DNA from 3 places in the Bacillus shivajii genome. Region 2 is predicted to be linked to each of the others. Evidence: riboswitches for the same ligand, from Rfam matches in the RefSeq annotation. Region 2 holds a riboswitch; each other region holds the start of a gene.

Region 1 (3,275 bases), 450 kb from region 2:
TTAAGTGCTTCTGGTAATTCTTGTGTGTGTAATGAAAAAGAGACGTTCATTTCATTTTCACCAGTCATTTGTTGAATAATAATGTCTACGTCAATTCCAGATTCAGCTAGTAATGAGAAGACATCACTCATTGCGTGAAAACGATTTGGTAATCTTTCAATCGTAATTTTCGTAACTGCCCCTTCAAATGCTAAACCTCGTACGATTAAATTTTGTTCCATTGATACATCCTCCTCAACAATTGTACCTTCAACATCTTCCATACTTGAACGAACGATTAATGGAAGGCTATAATTTTTCGCAAACTCTACTGCTCTCGGATGCAATACACCTGCTCCGAGGTTTGCTAGCTCCAACATTTCATCATAAGAAATACTTTGCAATTGACGTGCATGTTTGGCTACTCGCGGGTCACATGTGTAAACTCCTGTCACATCTGTAAATATCGAGCAAGACTCCGCTTTTAAAGCTGCAGCAATTGCAACTGCCGTTGTGTCTGAACCACCACGTCCGAGTGTTGTGATTTCACCACTTTCTGACATGCCTTGGAAGCCGGCAACAATCACCACTTTACCTTCACCTAAGTATGTTTCAAGTCTTTCTGTATCAATATCTGTTATACGTGCATTTTGGTGCACAGGCTCGGTTTTTATACCTGCTTGCCATCCAGTTAATGATACTGCATCAATGCCCATTTCTTTTAGTGCCATCACCATTAACGAGATTGTTACTTGTTCACCTGTACTTAAGAGCATATCCATTTCTCTACGGTCAGGTGAGTCACTAATTTCATTTGCTAGTTGGACGAGTGTATCTGTTGATTTCCCCATCGCTGATACAACTGTAACAACGCGATTTCCTGCTTCGTGCTCACGTTTTACTCGTTCAGCTGCTCGTTTAATTTTCGTCACATCTCCAACAGATGTTCCGCCGAATTTTTGTACAATTGTTGCCAACGTCAATTCCTCCTCTTTTTTGTAAGGCTATGTTAAAGTCGTTTTTTATTTTGTACTTCGTTCTCGGTGGAGTAGCCACCTTTGCTCTTCACAAAGTCAAACATCGTTTAATCATACGATTTAACATTAACAAGCCTACTGTACATTCATTTGTGAGAAAAAGACCATCCGCACTTTTGCCTAACCCTGACACTTTGACGATGTTTACCGACAAAGTTTCTTGAGTAAGACAATAAAAAACGGCAGTAGGAAGGTTCCCACTGCCGAATACGACTTTTATCATTCTATCTTTCATCGAAAAGTCGCTCCGTGAGATAGTCCTCCATACAGGTTTATTACTGTATGACAGCCCTGTATTTATTCAATACAGATCCAAAAGATTACGGTTGAGAAGTAACCTTTTTCGGCGAAGTCCCCTTTCCTTTATGATCTGTGAACCTCAACATTCTCACATAAAGTACTGATGACCTTCGCACCTCTACCACCACTTCAAGAGCTGAAGTATGGAATTCAATTTTCAAACTTGATTAGTAGTGTAACAGAATAAATTTTGTAGAGCAATCATCATTTATTGGAAAAAATGTCCGTTTAGTTATACCTACGTCATCTTCACCAAGTTAGCTTATACATTGTCATTTTTATCTGCATTTATCTATTTCTTCCTACTAATATATACATTGCTATTGATGGAAATCGATCAAGATTGCTTCACTTATGATTCATTCTCTTCTTGAATTTTCTTCAACAAGGCTTCAGCCGCAGGCTTTGGTATACCTGCTTCTCTTATTTCATTATAGGTTGCTTCTTTCAACCTTTTTAATGAACCAAATTGCTTGAGGAGACTGCGCTTACGTTTTTCCCCGATACCATCAACTTCATCTAGAATTGTACTAAACATCGTTTTCTTTCGGACATTACGGTGGAACGTAATTGCAAAACGATGTACTTCATCTTGGATACGTTGTAATAAATAAAAACCTTGACTCGTTTTTTTCAATTGGACAGGTTCTGCTGGATCACCGATCATCAACTGTGACGTTCGGTGTTTATCATCCTTCACAAGTCCACAAACTGGTATTGCTAATCCTAATTCATCTTCTAGAACACTTTGAGCAGCCGAGATTTGTCCTTTACCTCCGTCAATGACGACAAGGTCAGGTAGTGGTTGTTCTTCTTTTAATAGTCGTGCATACCGTCTGCGAACAACTTCTCTCATCGACTCATAATCATCTGGTCCTTCGACTGTTTTCACTTTATATTTTCGGTAGTTTTTCTTATCTGGTTTCCCATCAATAAAAGAAACCATCGCTGAAACTGGGTCGACACCTTGAATATTGGAATTATCAAATGCTTCGATTCTATGGGGGGTGTCAATATTTAATGCTTTACCAAGGTCCTCAACAGCAATCACTGTTTTTTGTTCATCTCGTTCAATAAGATCGAATTTTTCTTTTAGTGCAATTTTTGCATTTTTGTTCGCCAGCTCTACAAGCTCTTTCTTTTGACCTCGTATTGGTTTGTAGGTTTTGACCTTTAAAAACTCCGCTACAATTTTCTCATCGATTTCTTTAGGGACAAAGATTTCTTTCGGCTTTTTATGCTGATCATCAAGGTAAAATTGACCGATAAATGTATAAAAGTCGTCCTCAGGTTCCTGATACATTGGAAATAATGAAACATCCCGCTCAATGAGTTTTCCTTGGCGAACGAAAAACACTTGAATACACATCCACCCTTTATCGTAATAAAAACCGAACACATCACGATCAATTTCATCAGTGATCGTCATTTTTTGTTTTTCCATAACAGCTTCAATGTGTTGGACTTGATCTCGAAGCTCTTTTGCTCGTTCAAAATTAAGGTCTTCAGAAGCTTGGAGCATTTTTTCAGTCAATTCTTGCTTAATTTCTTTATGACCTCCTCCAAGGAAACGAGTAATTTCTTGGACGAGTTCTTTATTTTTTTCTTCAGTCACTTCAAACTCACAAGGAGCCAAGCATTGTCCGATATGATAGTACAAGCAAACACGATCTGGTAATGTGCGACATTTTCTTAATGGGTAAAGTCGGTCGAGGAGCTTTTTCGTTTCATTTGCTGCACCTGCATTCGGGTATGGTCCAAAGTACTTTCCGCCATCCTTTTTAATATTACGTGTCGTAATAAGGCGTGGGTGTTCTTCTTTCGTAATTTTTAAATACGGATAACTTTTATCATCTTTAAGCATGACATTGTAGCGAGGCTCATATTTTTTTATTAAATTTTGTTCAAGTACAAGAGCTTCAAGGTCAGACGAAGTGACAATGTATTCAAAATCTCGAA
Region 2 (3,275 bases):
GAAAAAGACTTGTTCAAATAAATTGAACAAGTCTTTTCCGTTTATTTTTCAACAGGTCCGCCATAGAGTCTGTTGACAACAATTTTTAAGATGAGAATCGCAACAATAAATGCAACGATCGCTCCTAGTAATGAAACGAATAAACTTCCTGTAAAACCAAGGATAAGGAAACCGACAATTGCTATTCCACCGACAATTAGTGCATAAGGAAGCTGTGTTAACACGTGATCGATGTGATGGCTTCCTGCCCCAGTTGAAGAAAGAATCGTTGTATCAGAAATTGGTGAACAGTGGTCTCCAAAGATCGCACCTGCTAATACTGCTGCTAACACTGGTAACAATAAGTTTACATCTGTAACGATCGCCATTTGACCAGCAATCGGCAGCATAATACCAAATGTTCCCCAAGATGTTCCCGTAGAGAAAGCCATGAAACCAGCAATGATAAATAATAAAGCAGGTAAAAAGCCTAAGTTCATATTTCCATCAACTAACGTTGCTAAATATTCACCAGTGCCTAACTCACCAATAATCTCAATAATCGTCCAAGCGAAAATTAAAATATAAATCGCAGGAAGCATGGATTTAACTCCAGCCCAAAGACCAATTCCTAAATGTTTTACTGGTAATTGGCGTAAGAAGCTAATACCAATCGTTACAAGTAAACTAATGAGTCCACCGTAAAGTAGCGATGCAGCAACGTCTGTGTTTTCAAATGTTGCTAATAATCCCGCTTGACCTTCTGTGCCTTGGATTCCTGTAATAATCATAAAGAAGACTGTTGCAGCAATTAACGTTGCAATAGGCCAAATTAAATCGCCTGTACGTCCTTCTGTCACTGGCTTTGCATCATCACTTTCACCAGGTACTGGACCTTTATTTAAATCAACTAGCTCGCCTGTTTGCATTGCATGTAGTTCATGTTTACGCATTGGGCCAATATCTAATTTGAAATACGCAACAGCAAACACTAGTAAAATAGCAAATACTGCATAGAAGTTCATTGGTGCAATCAGCATAAATGCTTGTAACGCAGAGTAATCTGCTGTACTATCTGCTAAAATATCACCGATAATTGTAATAATGTACGCACCCCAGCTTGAAAGTGGCACAATGACACACATTGCCGCAGCCGTTGAGTCAACCGTATAAGCAAGCTTTGCACGAGAAACTCTGTGTCTGTCAGTAAACGGACGACTAACGTTACCTACTGTTAAACTATTAAAGTAATCGTCAATGAAGATGATAATTCCTAAAAACCCTGAAACGAACTGAGCGCCTACTCGTGTCTTTACTTTGCTTAATGCCCATTCACCAAAAGCACGACTTCCCCCAGTCATTGTAATTAGTGCGGCAATCATACCAAGCGTTAGTAAGAAAAGAATAATATAAAATTCCCAAGTGTTGATTCCGCCATCAGAAATAAAAATACCTGATACGATCGAAAAAATTTGTGAAAATGTCTCATTAATAAACTGCTCTTGATTTTGGTTTACCATGAGTGCCCCAACGATGATTCCGATTCCTAAAGAAAGTAATACACGTTTCGTTAGAATCACCATTAATAATGCCAAAATTGGTGGTAATAAAGATAAAATACCGTGTTCCATCTCTTCTTCCTCCTTAATTTTCTGCAAGCCTTCAATGTATTTTCATTTAAAGGCATGTTGTTTCTGTTCGACAATTGTTCAGTGTGAAGAAAGAGGAGAAATCTATAAAATGCTAGTGATAAGAGCTGACCTTAGTTTTAAGCAAAATAAAAAGGCAACAAAGGGAATTCTTTGTTACCTGAAACAATCAAGCAATTGATTTCCCCCACCACAATGATTAGTAGTCCTCCACTTCCACGATCGAAGTGACAGTGTTACATTTATTCAATGTAACCCCAGCTAAGCAGTCTTGGACGAGACTGTCTTGCTTCGGCAAAGCTCCCTTTCAGAAATGTTCTTCGTTCGTCCATTCTCCCATTTCCTACTCTTAAACTTTGCGCCTCTACCTCATCGGCTGCGATGAGGCGTACTATGTGTCATGTAATTGTCAAACTGAGATTGATTCTATCAAAGCTTTTGATAGAAAGCAACCGTATTTTATTAGTAAAATTGTTCCAAATAGCCTGAAAACTGAGTCATTATATAAAACATGTGAATAAAAGGATGAGTTTTGCAATTCTGAGCTTTTAATCGCAATGTCATTGTTTTCTTTTTTGCAGGTTTGTATATTTGTTCAACGCTTATGTCGTAATCGGGATAGCGAGTGGAACTGAACTTCGCAGGACGTTAACTGATACTCTAATTCAAAAGCGAGTGGCCAAAAACGAATCGACCATCTTTAAACTATTTTCAAGACAGACACCCATGCGAAGTTATTTTCGCTCCATGAAGTATGAAAATGAGTTCATTTTTAATTTTTTCAAAGTAAGTTTGGGAGCACGTTGCGAGGACTGTCTCTTCCTCTACAAGTATATTCTTTGAAGTGTATCCGTCCATCGGACAAAACGCCACGTCCTGTGGCATGCCCGGCATTAGAACGTCCTGTCCGTCGAGACAACTCACAGCTTATTCGACGAAGTCACCCTGGATCCAACGGGAAAAGCAACGAACAACACTACGCTGATTAAGCTATGAGCTGCGACGACGCATCCAGCTTCGTAGCAACAGCTAGTAGAGGAAGAAGCAACAAACACTGCTTCGTCGAGCCACTGAGAGCTGCGACGACGCATCCAGCTACGTTGCAACAGCTAGTAGAGGAAGAAGCAACAAACACAGCTTCGTCGAGCCACTGAGAGCTGCGACGACGCATCCAGCTTCGTAGCAACAGCTAGTAGAGGAAGAAGCAACAAACACTGCTTCGTCGAGCCACTGAGAGCTGCGACGACGCATCCAGCTTCGCAGCAACAGCTAGTAGAGGAAGAAGCAACATGTGCTTCCAAAAATACGATTTATTTTCAAGATAGAATCCTTTCCAAAAAAAACAGGAAACTGCAACTTTACAGTTTCCCGCTCCTAACATTCCAAGCATTATTATTTTCTACGTTCGTAAACAACGAATGTGTGTGCAAATTTATTTTTCTCATCAATTGTTCCTTCTTGCGACGAGACAACTTTCCATATGCTCTCATCAATCTTTGGAAAAAACGTATCTGCTTCGAACGTTTCATGAATCCATGTTATATAAAGGCGATCTGCAATTGGCATAAGCTGTTCATAAATCGTTGCACCACCAATCACAAAAAACTCTTCTGCTTCATCCACTAATGGTTTGACATCCTCGAATGC
Region 3 (3,275 bases), 1.9 Mb from region 2:
AAGTTACATTGATGGACTTGCTGATCCTGACTTAATAGAGATTGTTCGACAAGAGTTGGAGAATATTGATATTGACGCATTAACGATGGGTGATAAATTTGTTGAAGAGTTTATTGTAAAACAAGGTGCCAATCCTTTTCCGATGGTAAGGTATACAGAAAGGCCTGATGTTGCTGCAACTCATTTGATGGAAGGACACGTGATTATTTTTGTCGACGCATCTCCTTCTGTCATCATCTTACCGACAACATTTTTCCATCACGTTCAACATGCTGAAGAATACAGACAAGCTCCAATGGTAGGCACTTTTTTACGTTGGGTTCGTTTTTCGGGAATGATCTTTTCTCTATTTATTTTACCGTTATGGTTTTTAATGGTCATTCAACCAGAATTACTACCTGAGAACTTACAATTTATAGGACCGGAAGATGATGATTATAACGTTCCTATCTTTGCGCAAATACTGTTAGCAGAGCTTGGGATAGAATTATTAAGAATGGCCGCCATTCATACACCATCTCCACTTGCCACAGCATTAGGCTTAGTTGCGGCGTTGTTAATTGGTGAAATTGCGATTGAGGTAGGAATGTTTGGTGCAGAGGTTATTTTGTATGTTGCAGTTGGTGCGATTGGTATGTTTGCAACTCCAAGTTATGAAATGGGAATTGCCTTGAAGATTTACCGATTTGTTTTACTATTTGCGGTGTTATTCTTCCAAGCCCCAGGGTTTGTTGTTGCAACGACCGTCTTATTCTTACTACTTGTAATCGTGAAATCTTTGGACGTTCCGTATATGTGGCCGTTCTTACCTTTTTATCCGAAAGCATTCTGGGATATATTAATTCGTCAAGCGATTCCTTCTAAACTAAGAAGGCCGAGTATTGTTCAGCCAGGTGACCCAATAAAACAAAGCAATTCTTCGTAAGGTTAAGGAGCTTGTTTATAAATTGATATAATGTAGGTAACTGGTGGGAATTAGTACTTGAAGGAATAAAATAGGTGTGCTATTGTTTACTCTAACAGTTTTATAATCCCTCGATTATTATCGTCGGGAGGTAGAGGTGCAATGAGAATTAGTAAGTTAGCGGAGTATTAGGAGTGCGACGATGATAACTGAAAGGTCAATTTGCCGAAGTATTTATAAGTCTCCAACTTATAAATTACTGGGGTATTACTGAATAAGTAATGCACTGTCACTACGAATGTAGTGGAGCACTATCCTGTTGGTCACGTGATAATATAACTTATTGTTGTGTCAAGGATAACGGAGCTCCGTTATCCTTTTTGTTTTTATTAGCTGGGAGACCGCGGAGAAGGACAAAACGAGGAGAGTAGAATGATGAATTTATATGGTACAAGTAGAGTAAACGAACAAGGTCACTTAATGATCGGTGATGTAGATACAACAAAATTAGTGCAAAAATATGGTACACCTTTATATGTATATGATGTGAAGGATATTTGTGATCGTGCGAATCAATTTAAGGGTGCTTTTGAAAGAAACGGAATGTCTTACCAAGTTGCCTATGCAAGTAAGGCATTTAGCTGCGTAGCAATGTTTCAACTTGTTGATGAACTTGGATTAAGTTTAGACGTTGTTTCAGGTGGAGAGTTATATACAGCGTTAGAAGCAAACTTCCCAGCAGAGCGAATTCACTTCCATGGTAATAACAAGTCATTACCGGAGATTGAAATGGCCGTACGAGAAAATGTTGGTTGTTTTGTCGTAGATAATTTTACCGAGTTATCATTATTAATGGGTGTCACACAATCAATGAAACGCAAAATGGATGTTCTTATTCGAATTACTCCAGGTGTTGAAGCACACACACATGAATATATTTCTACTGGACAAGAAGATTCAAAATTTGGGTTTGATATTCAAAGTGGTCAAGCAGCAAAAGCAATTGAGATGATTCAATCAGATGAATTCTTAACATTAAAAGGGGTACATTCTCATATTGGCTCACAAATTTTTGAAACAGATGGCTTTGTTTCTGCTGTTCACGAGATATATGAGAGTTTACGGAAGTGGCATGACGAATTTTCCTTCACTCCAGAAGTACTAAACTTAGGAGGAGGTTTTGGGATTCGTTATACTAAAGAGGATGAGCCTCTTCCATTAGGTGATTATGTAGAAGCGATGGTTCAAAGTGTGAAGAACGAAAGTCTCAAATCTGGATTTCCGATACCTGAAATTTGGATTGAGCCTGGCAGAGCTTTAGTTGGTGAAGCAGGAACAACACTTTACTCTATCGGCGCAAGAAAAACAATTCCAGGAATTCGTACGTACTTATCTGTTGATGGTGGAATGACAGATAATATTAGACCAGCCTTATACCAAGCAAAGTATGAAGCTGTTGTAGCGAATAAAATGGATGAAAAGAATGAAGAGACCGTGTCAGTTGCAGGTAAGTGCTGTGAAAGTGGAGACATGCTTATTTGGGATATTAACTTGCCAAAGGTAAACCAAGGTGACATGTTAGCTGTATTATCTACAGGAGCTTACGGATATTCAATGGCCAGTAATTACAATCGTATTCAAAAGCCTGCAGTTGTTTTCGTAGAAAACGGAGAAGAGCAATGTGTCATTGAACGTGAAACATACGCCGATCTTATAAAAAATGAACGTGGGTATAGTTTGAAGGAAAAAAAAGACCCAATAGTAAATAACTCTTAAAATAATATATGTGAAAAAAATTAGTGTCTTGTACTTTTTTCATACCTTTAAGGTATGAAGTGCAGGCACTTTTTTTGTAATGGTCTAGGAAATTATAAAATACGTGCTTGTGGATAAATTTCTAGCTAGTGGTTACGTCTAGCTCCAATAATAGATACTAGAAGCAGTAGAAATACACGCAGACTCTAGCGGTAACAGCATCGAGCATTACTTCTTTGAAGAGCTTCGAGCTGCGACGAGTAATCGCAGGAGCCACAAGGTGAAGATCCACTTTGGAAGGAAATGTGTTTTCTTTCCAAAGTTTTAGCTGAAGCCGTGCCCGCGGCAAAGAAGACACTGTGACTTCAAACGAAGTGAAGAATGAACAGATGTCGCACTTGTACTCTGGAGTGAAACCGATGTAGCGTGTACTTCCAAACACGCAATGTGTTTCTTTATTCATTTCACATGAATTTTTAGGTTGGACTTAACAAAAATCTAGTGTGAATTTCTTTTCTTTATAAAATGTTGTAATATAGTATGGATAGCTATTTCAATGAATGGAGGAACGAAAATGAAAAAAGGTGAAATTGTTTTTGAAACTGGTGAAAAGGTT

The links. Region 2 has a riboswitch for lysine ahead of LGQ02_RS17315 (Na+/H+ antiporter NhaC family protein). Riboswitches for the same ligand answer to the same signal wherever they lie in the genome.
Region 1: linked by a shared signal. The riboswitch ahead of LGQ02_RS15240 (hypothetical protein) and the one ahead of LGQ02_RS17315 (Na+/H+ antiporter NhaC family protein) in region 2 are both predicted to bind lysine.
Region 3: linked by a shared signal. The riboswitch ahead of lysA (diaminopimelate decarboxylase) and the one ahead of LGQ02_RS17315 (Na+/H+ antiporter NhaC family protein) in region 2 are both predicted to bind lysine.

What each region holds. Positions count from the first base shown of each region.
Region 1 covers NZ_CP084703.1:3,131,499-3,134,773, forward strand. The annotation lists gene LGQ02_RS15235 (aspartate kinase) at 1-956, opposite strand, end outside; gene LGQ02_RS15240 (hypothetical protein) at 1,045-1,251, opposite strand; lysine riboswitch at 1,264-1,445, opposite strand; gene uvrC (excinuclease ABC subunit UvrC) at 1,669-3,275, opposite strand, start outside.
Region 2 covers NZ_CP084703.1:3,579,555-3,582,829, forward strand. The annotation lists gene LGQ02_RS17315 (Na+/H+ antiporter NhaC family protein) at 42-1,610, opposite strand; lysine riboswitch at 1,824-2,003, opposite strand; gene LGQ02_RS17320 (dihydrofolate reductase) at 3,021-3,275, opposite strand, start outside.
Region 3 covers NZ_CP084703.1:1,670,797-1,674,071, forward strand. The annotation lists gene LGQ02_RS08135 (spore germination protein) at 1-925, shown strand, start outside; lysine riboswitch at 1,049-1,226, shown strand; gene lysA (diaminopimelate decarboxylase) at 1,340-2,680, shown strand; gene LGQ02_RS08145 (peptidylprolyl isomerase) at 3,234-3,275, shown strand, end outside.